4 regions of the Shewanella sp. HL-SH4 genome follow, and region 1 is predicted to be linked to each of the others. Evidence: predicted binding sites of a transcription regulator. Region 1 holds the regulator's gene; each other region holds the start of a gene.
What was found. Region 1 encodes LexA, which represses DNA repair genes until DNA is damaged. Its sites were predicted from a motif close to TACTGTATNNNNATACAGTA; they were not measured.
Positions count from the first base shown of each region.

Region 1 (3,037 bases):
AGTCCATGTGGCTGCGATGACAAGGCACATATACAATTTCATGACCGTCATGATGCAGTTGGCGCACTTGCTCAGCGCCTTTGATGTTAATACCACTGTATAGCTTATTCCATAACCAGGTTAGAAAACGCTCAGCAATACGTACTAAACTATCTGAATAGTCGGCCGCGATTTCGTCCAGATACTCAATCGCAGTTTCACGTGCTTTTTCTTTGGAAATCTTCTTGTTTGCCGCTTCTTCTTCAATGGCCTTATTGATCGATTCAGACTTTAATAACGAAGCAAACAGAGCTTGACGGTTAGGCAGTTGTGGTCCAGTCATAACTTTACGTTGACGGCGAAAATGTACTCGAGCCACCCGAATTAATTTATGGGCAATGGCTTCATCAGTACCATGTTCATCGGCTAAGTAGCGTAATGACATTGCGTTAGAGAACTGCACAAAACTATGGCGACCTAGAAATAGAATCATTAACCATTTACGTAACCAGGTTGGATTCTCACGTTCAAGCACAGCAGCTTTCATCGTGTCATCTTCTTTGCCTGGAGTACGGCCCCAATAAAGACTTACTGGCACAAGTTGGATATCTAGTTCAGGCTGCTGACGGTGGAGCGCTAATAAACTGGTAAAACAGTTTAAAAACTTCTCACCACCCTCACGCTTACCAATAATAGGCTTTCGCCCCTCTAAACAAACAACTCGTGGCACTTTCATACCATCAAGTTGTAATGGCGCATAAGGACTTGGTAAGCCTAAGCCTTGGGTCATTTCGCTTAATGCTGCAGTGTCACTGATCGACTCTGTCTTCATGACATAAACAATGGGCTTGTCTGGATCGAAGTTTAGATCTGCAAATGGGTCATGTGGCACAACTATCGTTTGCACCATCAGCTTTTGCACCCTACGCAGCAGTCTAAGCATGATTGAATCTGGTTTTGACATAATAATATTCGCAATAAAGCCCTTTTAATATGGGCGCATAGGATACCAGAAACTGGTTACCTTTCACTATAGGCTGTACACATCAAACAATGCTTTTAAATTCAAGAACAAATAAATTGAAGCATGCAATTGATACATATAATAAAAAAGCCGTTAAAAATAATAAAATTAAAAAATAATTGGTGAATACTTGCGCAAACACAAACACTGTATATAATGACAGTTACTGTATAGAAAGACAGGAAATAACATGAGACCCTTAACACCACGCCAAGCTGAAATTTTAGAGCTTATTAAAAACAATATCTCTGAAACTGGTATGCCACCTACTCGTGCAGAAATAGCTACGCGCCTAGGTTTCAAAAGCGCAAATGCCGCTGAAGAGCATTTAAAAGCCTTGGCTAAAAAAGGGTTTATTGAAATCATGCCCGGCACATCCCGTGGAATACGATTAACCCAAGAAGATGAACCTGAAGAAACAGGTTTACCTTTAATTGGACAAGTCGCTGCAGGTGAACCTATTTTAGCGCAAGAGCATGTAGAACAATACTATCAAGTTGATCCTAATATGTTTAAACCTGCCGCAAACTTTTTGTTAAGGGTTCGCGGTGACAGCATGAAAAACATCGGCATTTTAGAGGGTGATTTACTCGCCGTTCATAAAATACAGCAAGCCAGAAATGGCCAGGTCGTTGTTGCTCGTGTTGAAGATGATGTGACAGTGAAACGTTTTGAGAAAAAAGGCAATGTCGTATATTTGCACGCTGAAAATGAAGCGTATGCACCTATCGAAGTCGATTTAAGTTACCAAAGCCTCACTATTGAAGGGCTTGCAGTTGGTGTAATTCGTATTGGAGAATGGTTATGAACAAACTAATGGGTACATCCCCTCGTCATCCTGGTTTATGGGTAGATTTGCCAACTGCAGATATTAATTTAGCGCAGCCTATCACCACACTCCAAACCGAAACCAATGGTAAAGTGGAACTCAGTCAATATGCTAGCCAGTTGGCACAACTAAGCCTGCAAGGTCGTTGGATTGTGCTAATTAACCCCGCCAATATTAATTATAAACAGATGTTAGCTAGTGCCGGGGTAAGAATGGACCGCGTATTGTTAGTACATGCGAAGGATGAAATTGAAACACTTTGGGCAATGGAAAAAGCATTAACCAGTGGTACATCAAGTGCCGTTATTTCATGGACTCAACCTTTAGATGCACGCGACAGTCGCCGATTAGAGTTAGTGGCAAAAAGTGCCCGAGCACTAGGTGTCGTTATTGAAGATGTAAGCACTCACTTAGGCACTAATTTGGCAACTAAAGCGATTATTTCATATCAAAATAATGCTGTTAAAACAATTAATTTCACTTCATTTCATTAGTACTAAACGCCGTGTTTACTGAGCCCTGTCTATGTACAGGGCTTTTTTATGCAAACTTTCAGTTAATTAGCTATAAAAGTGATCTTGATCAATGTTTAATCTACAAGTAATGTATTTAACAGGGTTGAAACATTTTTAACCTAATTGAAACGCTACAGTCTAGATTTTATCTGACAGATAAAAGCGTCAAATCAGAATTGATAGGTTCAGTTGTAGGTGCCAGCGTGGTGCACATAAATACAAATCCGTAAGCCTTACACGCTTACAACCACCAGGGTACTTTGAGGTCATCAAGCTTTTTTGGGAACCGAAGAGTTTACATAGAGCAGAGACTTACTGTGTGACTCTTCTTTGTAGTTGCTATTCGCAATTGGCAGAGGAGAAGTCTTGTGAAGCAATGGTTGTATTGTGTAATGGCGGTGTTAATGGCACCTCCACTTGGGGCAAACGAAATGCCCCTCAACATGACAAAGGGTGTAACGAATATCAGTGGCCAGGTTTATGACCTCCATATGATTATTCTTTATATTTGCTGTGCTATTGGTGTTGTGGTGTTCGGGATCATGATTTATTCAATGATCTATCATCGTAAATCCAAAGGCGCGGTCGCGGCAAATTTTCATGAAAGTACCAAAGTAGAAATTGCTTGGACCGTGATCCCATTTGTTATTTTAATTGGTATGGCCATTCCAGCCACTAAAACCCTTATCG
Region 1 covers NZ_CP195037.1:1,888,308-1,891,344, forward strand. Annotated here, with positions in the region: gene plsB (glycerol-3-phosphate 1-O-acyltransferase PlsB) at 1-943, opposite strand, end outside; gene lexA (transcriptional repressor LexA) at 1,194-1,811, shown strand; gene ACRWQL_RS09210 (cell division inhibitor SulA) at 1,808-2,326, shown strand; gene coxB (cytochrome c oxidase subunit II) at 2,716-3,037, shown strand, end outside.

Region 2 (3,037 bases), 940 kb from region 1:
GCCAAGCAAGCCAAAAACCAGACTTAGCACTTGAAATGCTTCAGATGCTGGTAGACTCAATTCCCAGCACAATCGCAACAATTGAGTTGGCACTGCAACAGCAGGATCAAGCACAGATGCTACAGGCAGTCCATAAACTGCATGGGGCAAGCTGCTATTGTGGCGTACCGACAACCCAGAAGCTTTGCCAAGAAATAGAATCTGCTTTAAAGCACAAAACCTCGACCAGTGAGCTAGAACCGGAAATACTTGAGTTACTTGATGAGCTAACTAAGGTAGAATCAGCGGCAACTCAAGTATTAGAACAGTTATCGATGGACATCACGCATGACTCATAAACCTGGATTTTTTCAACGTTTAAAAGCGTTATCTTTACCTCAAAAACAATTATTTGCTATCGCTTTATGCCAGCGTATGCTACCTAATTACCAGCTATTTTCTGAGGTATGCGAGTTCGGCCAACCAGCTGTCTTATCAACAGCTCTAGACTTACTATGGCAAAGCCAGTACGACAAGAAAAACAAATACAATGTAGATGTTCACTTACAAAAATTAGAAGAAAACACCCCTGACCCAAGCGATTTTGAAGCTTATGGTGTTTATCCGGCTATGGATGCTGTGGTAGCAATCTCAACCTTAATGAGTGCTATTGCGGATAAAATTGAAGATGACATAATCAATATCAGCAAACTTTCTTCCAGCACTGTGGCTAACTATATTGAAGCCCTTAGTGATGAGAACTTAATGGATGAAGCATTAGATGATTATGTTTTTGCCCATCCTGTGATGCTAGAAGAAAAAGGGCTACAAAATATGCTGTTAGATATTATTGAAGCAAATCCAGATATTCATCCAGACTTAGTTAAAGGCTTACGTAAAGATATTATCGAAGCTGGTGCATCTAATATTGGCATTAGTCTGTAGTACTAACCTACTATCACTAAAAAATATTCAAAAGCCTGATATTATTCAGGCTTTTATCGCACTATCTTCAGTAAATTTAAGCTCTTCAGTAACATTAAACCTAAAACTGAATAAATAAACACGTGTTTAACTTTAGCCTAATTGCATCCTCTTATTAAAACAAAGTAAAGTAGACTTACTATTATTTTGTTAAGGAATTGCGAGGGATGTCCAGTATTCTTACCCCGCTGATCGCTGTGTTTATTATTATGTTACTCGGCGGTATTGTTCAAAAATTAAGATTTCTACCAGCAGATACCAATCTAATCCTCAATCAATTTGTTTACTACATTGCCTTTCCAGCAATTTTATTGATTGTGCTCGCTGAAACGCGCATTGAAGATATTATTCAGTGGGGATTTATAGGTGGATTTAGCCTGGCGATGATCATCACCTACGCACTCGTGATAGTCGTATCCTTATGGCGCAAACCTAAGCAGCAAGCTATTGCAGCTATGCGCGCATTAAATGCCACCTTTGGCAATACAGCATTCATTGGTATTCCATTACTAAGCCTGTTATTTCCTGGTAACAAAATCGCATTAGTCGCGGCAGCCATCGCCAGCCTGCTGTCGGTATTTATGTTTGCCTTTGCACTAGTCTCTATCGAACTTGCCAGCCGCGACAAACAGTCCGCAGATCATGCTATCGTCATTATGGCTAATGCATTATATAAAAATCCGATAGTGCTAGGCAGCATGATAGGTATAAGCTTATCGGCATTGCATATCACCTTACCCGAAAGCCTATCATTGGTGCTGCACCAAATAGGTAGTACCTCTAGCCCTTGCGCACTATTTGCCATAGGAATGGTACTTGCTAAAGCGTTTCAGCATCAATCTTTGTCAAAGCTATTCAGCCTTAGCCTGATTGCAGAAATAAGTTTAATCAACTTACTCAAATTAATAATTCAACCTTTTATTGCCTTTGGATTACTGAAACTCTTTAGCGTAGAACATGAACTACTGACTATGGGAGTCCTGTTAGCCGCCTTGCCAACGGCAGCAAGCGTCTATTTATTGGCCGAACGATACCAAATAAATGCTAATAGCAGCGCACAAGGTATTCTATATGGCACATTAATGACCTTTGTTAGCTTACCTATAATAGAAACTCTATTAAAATCTTATGGTTAATTAACACACTCAGATAGTCTAACAAATAACCAAAGATAATTTTCTGGCTACTACTTTACTGTATAAAAAATCAGTATATACTGTTTATCAATACAGTGGTTTGATAGTTTCATTGATAGGAATTCATTATGCTTTGCCAACTCAGCATCAACAATTTTGCTATTGTACGTTTTTTAGAATTAGATTTTAAAGCCGGTATGACCACCATAACGGGTGAGACAGGTGCAGGTAAATCTATTGCTATTGATGCGCTTGGTTTATGTTTAGGTAACCGCAGTGATGCCAATACGGTGAGACCTGGAGCTAATAAAACCGAAGTCAGTGCCCGCTTCACATTGCATGATGTGCCGCAAGCTAAGCGCTGGTTAGAAGATAATGACCTAGATAATGAAGATGACTGCATTTTACGCCGCACCATTAACAGTGATGGTCGCTCACGAGCTTATATCAATGGCAACCCAGTACCTATTGCCCAACTTAAAAGCATAGGCCAATTACTCATTGGTATTCATGGTCAGCATGCTCACCACGCAATGCTAAAAAGTGAGCATCAACTTACCCTACTAGACAGCTACGCCAACCATAAGCTGTTAATTGACACTGTACATGCCAGCTATCAACGTAATAAGCAGATCGAAAATGAGCTTAAAATGCTCGAACATGCGCAACATGAGCGTATATCCCGCAAACAGTTACTCCAATATCAAGTTGAAGAACTAGATGAATTTAATTTAGCTGACGGTGAATTTGTTGAAATAGAACAAGAACATAAACGCCTTGCTAATGGTACTGAACTGATTGAAACCTGTCAGGCCAGTTTAGATCTACTGACCGAAGGTGAAGAATTCAACATAGAATCACTGCTAAATAAAGTGATCCATTTAGCAGATAATTTACAAAGCGTGGATGAAAAGTTAGCCCCTGTAGCCAGTATGCTT
Region 2 covers NZ_CP195037.1:950,530-953,566, forward strand. Annotated here, with positions in the region: gene barA (two-component sensor histidine kinase BarA) at 1-338, shown strand, start outside; gene ACRWQL_RS05130 (YjaG family protein) at 328-924, shown strand; gene ACRWQL_RS05135 (AEC family transporter) at 1,131-2,099, shown strand; gene recN (DNA repair protein RecN) at 2,228-3,037, shown strand, end outside.
Region 2: the regulator LexA is predicted to act here: its motif matches at 2,178-2,197, upstream of recN (DNA repair protein RecN).

Region 3 (3,037 bases), on a different replicon from region 1:
AATATACTGGCTTATTAGGTGCCGTAATAGTGGGCATCATGTGGTTTGATGAAGTTCCTGATTTGAGTTTTGTGATAGGTTCAGCGTTAATCATCTTACCTTTAGTTTGGTTAGCGACACTTGAATCTGTTAAGTATAAGAAGGAGGTTTGAATAAAGTAATCAAATTATTTCAAATTAAACGTCAAAACAGGCCTTAAAAACACATCAGATTGATGTGTAATGTTAACAATAAGTGAAGATAATTATGACTGATACTAAATTAGTGTTTAAAGATTACTGTGATTTATGTTTTTAAGAGTGCATTGCATTATTTGATAAAAATTGTCCCGAATTTTTCGCAAATAATGAAAGACAGGATTATGTTGAGTTCCTCGAAAAGCAGGGAAAAACTTATAAAGTTGGACAAATTGAAAGTGAAATCGTGGCCGTTTTTGGCTTGAATATCGACGAAAAAAATAACAGAGCAAATATTACATGGATCATGACTTGTCCATCAGTGCATGGGAAAGGTCTTGGTTCTCAAATGGTATCTTATGCAAAAAAAATCGCAGTTGATAATAATGTTACCCACATCGACATCGCTGCCAGTCATCTTTCGGCTGCATTTTTTGAAAAATTTGGTGCAAAAAAGACGACTGAAATTAAAGATGGCTGGGGACCTAATATGCACAGAGTTGATATGGTGCTATCACTGCTCTAATGTCTAGTTATAAGATGACAGATGTATGATAGCAATATTGGTCAAACGATAAAGACTCGGTAAACAACAATGCCGAGTGTATTAAGCCCATTGATGTCTTTGCTGTATTTATCGGTGAAGCAGAGAGATAACGACTCAGGCTATTCTATGAAGGTGATATTATATTTTTGAGGGTAAATGCAATCGGTTAAACCGTGAAATATATCCATTTCAAACACACTTTGGGGCAGAAGTGTGCTAGCCCTTAACCCGCTTATTCACCAAAAGAGCTGAAAACATTAAGCTATATTACATTCAACATAAAAACTTGATAGTTAAAATTAGATTAATACTAGCTGAACATTTTGACGTCCAACTGCACTCGCCTCAACATACTGTACAAACATACAGCCAAGAATTTAATGCAAATATTCAATCAAAAAATATCATGTGGGGTCAACGGTTTCGAAAGTCCCGCTCAAGAATACCTACAAAATGCTCTAAGTTTAGATGATTTGTTAATAGACAGCCCTAGCGCTACGCTTATTGGCCAAGTTGACACTGATTACCTAAATTGTGTTGGCATATACAAAGGCGATTTGTTGATAATCAACAGGGCCCTGACACCGCGAGATAAAGATATCATCGTTGCAGAAGAGGATGGCGAATGGGTATGCGGTATTCTGGATGCTAAAATGCAATGCCTATCGACGTTGCAATGTAATCAAGGTAGCCATATGGAGGAAAAGCATTAATGATCATTGGAGTAGTATCGAGCTCTATCCGTTGCCACAGAGAAAGCCCTAACATTTCACGTTGAAAAGTGATCGAAAACCGTTAATCACACCACGTCAGACGTTTGCCTATCCACTTGCGGCCATAGCCACCAGCAACTATATCTTCAGCAATATCTCGCCCATCAACTAACACAACAGCTAGCACTCGATTATATTTATCGCGTCCAGGATTTAAAAGTTGAATTGAATTTGCTTCGGTTAGTCGCCGTTTTAGATAATCCCTTGCTCTATAAGCAGCTTTGACTTCAGCTTCACATGCACCTTTGATTTCAGGCGTATCAACACCTTTTAAGCGAATTGGCTCTTGTTTAGATTCACTGGTATAGCCTCTAAACGTGTCGCCATCGTAGACACTGTGGACTCGCTTTATATCAAGGGTTTCAGAGCAAACAGAAGCGCTCAATAGTAGAAAGATAAAACAAAGTAAATTCTTTGACATAGCGAACCTCTTTAATTAACCGTAACCAATACCAGTCTTCCACTTAACTTAGCGTGACTCTTAAACATAAATTGCATCCCTTCATAACTCACGCTGCTGCTATCCAAGGCATTTAGCGATTTGTTTGCACCATTTTCATTTAAACACGTGAACACTTTTTCCTTCAGCCAACAAACAATGCCTTGGCCATCGTTGTCGTTAAGGTATTTGTGCATGTAGCGAGTACTCAACCTATCTATTGCATGGTGAGAAATGTCGATTTCGTAGGGTAGATCAGCCCCAACAAATTCGCGCCTTGCAAGCTCGATTTCAGCCAACCGCTGCTGAATGCTGATGCCTTTATTTTTCAGTCGCAACAATGAATTAATTGGCAAACGTGTATAACGCTCGCCATCGAATTCTGGGAAAGAGCACAAAACATTGTGTGAACTTAAGTCCCCGGCACTTATTTGGTTATCGTAAAGTAATGTCATTTGAATCATCTCCTTGTGAGTAAGCCACTATCATCGCCTAACTCTGAAAACACGCTACCGCCTTAATTACTAAACTTCAGAGGGCATATTCGCACTAACGATACTGTCATAATGCTGTTTAAATTGAGGGGAAAATCTGAAATAGTATTCACCGCTTGAGCTTTTCAACAGCTCAGTTCCATCTGATGTTTTTGCATACATATATTCCACTAGATCATTGGTGTTCATAACGACTTTAAAATCAAACTGAAAATCACCGAATCCTTGGCAAGCTCCTGGCATATCAATGACGGGTACAATATCCATGTTATTAATTTTTTTGCTTTGGCCGTCTTCAACTAACAAAAAGTCTTTGGTGATATCCAGACCGCGTATAGCGCCAGCTTTACCATCACAAATGCCATCTACATGCACCCATTCACCAACTAACGTAAGTTGCCTTTCTATCTTGATTTCAGCTTGATGAGTCTCGTTAACATAAAGCCAACTACCTGCCAATAGCACGCCAGCTGCGAATGAGGCACCAATTATCCATTTCTTATTACGCGTCGCTACGGCCATTGTTTGTCACCTCGAAAAATAATTTGTTGTACGAATCGATAAACGTTTTCACAACGTAAAAGATATTTTTGCAGGTCACACCACCC
Region 3 covers NZ_CP195036.1:150,617-153,653, forward strand. Annotated here, with positions in the region: partial or broken gene ACRWQL_RS00695 (DMT family transporter) at 1-152, shown strand, start outside; gene ACRWQL_RS00700 (GNAT family N-acetyltransferase) at 304-702, shown strand; gene ACRWQL_RS00705 (S24 family peptidase) at 1,104-1,436, shown strand; gene ACRWQL_RS00710 (thermonuclease family protein) at 1,519-1,917, opposite strand; gene ACRWQL_RS00715 (hypothetical protein) at 1,929-2,390, opposite strand; gene ACRWQL_RS00720 (hypothetical protein) at 2,460-2,951, opposite strand; gene ACRWQL_RS00725 (hypothetical protein) at 2,932-3,037, opposite strand, start outside.
Region 3: the regulator LexA is predicted to act here: its motif matches at 1,075-1,094, upstream of ACRWQL_RS00705 (S24 family peptidase).

Region 4 (3,037 bases), 790 kb from region 1:
GCGACTTTCCTAAAAGCTTACAGGTTATATGTGTCTTCGATACGCCTTATAACCTCAACCGTTTTATGGCATCACCTGAAAATGATGCTCTCAGTAAACTTATCCAAAAAAAGCTGTTAAGCATTAAGGTGACCATTGATATTCGCCAAGTGTCATATGACAGTGAAGATAACCATAATAAAAAACTGCATTAGTAATGAGTCTTCACAAACGTTAGATTAGGTTAAATATACCATTAAGCATGCTATTTGGCGTGGCTACCGGCTTTAGTGGCGACAGCTTTTAGTTTTACGAGCAATTTTTATAGCACAAGGTGATGGCGATTATGTATCAGGGAAAGTGTTTGTGTGGTGAGGTTAGCATAATCATAAAGGGCGAAATAAGTGATATTATTCATTGTCACTGCTCTTTATGTCGAAAAAACAGTGGTACTGCATTCGCCACAAATGGCTTTATTAATGCGGCTGATTTTGAGATTGTATCGGGCAAAAATAGCTTAAGTATATTTTCATTCAAGCCCGGTAGAAATCGACATTTCTGTAGTTATTGTGGTTCACCTGTGTACAGTTCAAACGAGCAAGACCCACAGCGTTATAGAATTAGACTCGGTATACTTGATACGGACATCATTGAAAGACCTATTTCGCACAACTTTGTTTCATCCAAAGCAAACTGGGAAGATTTAGATGCTCAGTTACCCAGATACGATGCCTTTGAGCCTGGTCGTTAAGTTAAGTATCTAAATCATACGGTTTAGGTTAAAGCCCCTAGGAAAAGTGCTTACTGTTAACCTAGCGCAATATTGTTATCGACCATGTACTTCAACAGCTGTTGCTCATCTATGCCGGTAGACTTTGACAAGCCTGCAACCACTCCGAGTTGATCGAGCGAGCTTCTATGCTGGCCAAGCTTTTGTTTACCTTGTAGTTCAGTAATCACAATTTTAAACCCGACAATCCCTTTAGCTAACTTATCTTGAAATTGTTTAGGGATAAAACCTTCACTGTTTTCTGCGGTGGGCGTTAATAAGCTGGGCTCATATTTTTGTATTGTGGTTTCTAATATCGCCATTGTGGTTTTATCGTCGGTGAGCTCAACAGCGCCTTTAGCGTGTACCACGCTGTAATTCCAGGTGGGTACAGCAGGGGAGGCATGATACCAAGTCGGTGAAATATAGGCATGAGGGCCATTAAAAATACACAATACTGAACTGTCTATAATATCCTGCCAATGTGGATTGCTACGTGCTAAATGGCCATAAAGTACCCCATGCTCACCCTCGTCTGCTTTTAATATCAGCGGAATATGCGAGGCTTCTAAGTTTGGTGATATGACAGACGCAAAACCATGTTGTGCAATAAACTGATGTACGGCACTTAAGCTGTCCATTTGCCATTTTTCGGGTACATGCATGTGTTAACTTATCCTTGTAAATAACCTATAACCAATTGATTTATCATAATAGATACTTAGTCGGAACACACAACTTATTTCCTATTCCATTTCATCTAAATGCTGTGCTTTATTTATCTGGCGGATACATTGAATACTGTTTTTACATACAGTATTATAGGTTACCTTTTTAATCTTAATGGCATCAGCAATGCGCAAAATTATTCATATCGACATGGACTGTTATTTTGCCGCTGTTGAGATGCGTGATTTTCCTGAATTACGCGATAAAGCCATTGCTGTAGGTGGACGTAGTGATCGCCGTGGTGTTATCAGTACCTGTAACTACGCGGCACGTAAGTTCGGTGTGCGCTCAGCTATGTCGAGCTATCAAGCGTTAAAGCTGTGCCCTCATTTAGTCTTGGTGCCTGGGCGGATGCAGGTGTATAAAGATGTTTCACAACAAATAAGACAGATATTTAACCGCTACAGTGATGTGATTGAACCACTGTCATTAGATGAGGCTTTCCTCGATGTCAGTGATTGTCAGCAATACCACGGCAGCGCGACCTTAATTGCCCAGGCCATTCGCCGAGATATCGAGTTAGAAACCGGATTAACAGCATCAGCGGGTGTTGCGCCAATTAAGTTTTTAGCCAAAATTGCCTCAGATTTAAATAAACCCAATGGTCAATATGTGATTACCCCCGATGAAATTCCTGAATTTGTGCGCACGCTACCGTTAAAGAAAATTCCGGGAGTGGGCAAAGTCACAGCGCAAAAATTGTCGGTATTAGGGTTAGAAACCTGTGCCGATGTGCAGCGGTATCCTAAGGCAAAGTTACTGGAAATTTTTGGCAAGTTTGGCGCAGTGTTAACTGAACGATCAAATGGCATCGATCCAAGGCCTATCAGCAATAACCGAGTGCGTAAATCTGTGGGCGTTGAAACGACATTAGCCCAGGATATTTTTACTTTAGCCCAATGCCATCAAGTATTACCGCAACTTATTCAAGAGCTTGATAGTCGGGTGAGCCGCAGCGCAAAAGATCGATTAATCAACAAGCAAGTGGTGAAAATCAAATTCAATGATTTTAAACAAACCACCATCGAGCAACGCAGCGATGAAATATCGGTAAAGCTGTTTTATGAATTGTTACAACAAGCACTGACCAGAAGTAATGAACGTGGTATTAGGTTAGTTGGGGTCAGTGTTGGGTTGGCGGAATTAGGTGAAAAAAAACTGCAAACTGAGTCGGTTGCCCAACTCGATTTGCAGTTTTAAGTTTCTATGCTAAATGGCTTAAAGCCTTGCCTTACATCGCATTAAGCCTAGCCTTACATTAAGCTTTAGCTGGAATGCGTTCTAATACGGCTAATAATAACTGCCAGTATTGGCCTACGGTTTCAATGTTAACCATTTCATCCGGGCTATGCGGGTAACGAATAGTGGGGCCAATCGAGACCATGTCCATAGTTGGGTAGGGCTCTTTAAATAAGCCGCACTCAAGACCTGCATGGATAACCATAATCGTTGGGTCTTTTTTGTAAATGTCATTGTAGGTATCACGTACAATGGCCATAACCGGTGAGCTGTTATCCGGCTTCCAACCAGGGTAAGCGCCGCTAAACTCAATACTGGCAC
Region 4 covers NZ_CP195037.1:1,095,251-1,098,287, reverse strand. Annotated here, with positions in the region: gene ACRWQL_RS05785 (Fis family transcriptional regulator) at 1-194, shown strand, start outside; gene ACRWQL_RS05780 (GFA family protein) at 326-730, shown strand; gene ACRWQL_RS05775 (FMN-binding negative transcriptional regulator) at 787-1,413, opposite strand; gene dinB (DNA polymerase IV) at 1,604-2,677, shown strand; gene ACRWQL_RS05765 (aminoacyl-histidine dipeptidase) at 2,736-3,037, opposite strand, start outside.
Region 4: the regulator LexA is predicted to act here: its motif matches at 1,548-1,567, upstream of dinB (DNA polymerase IV).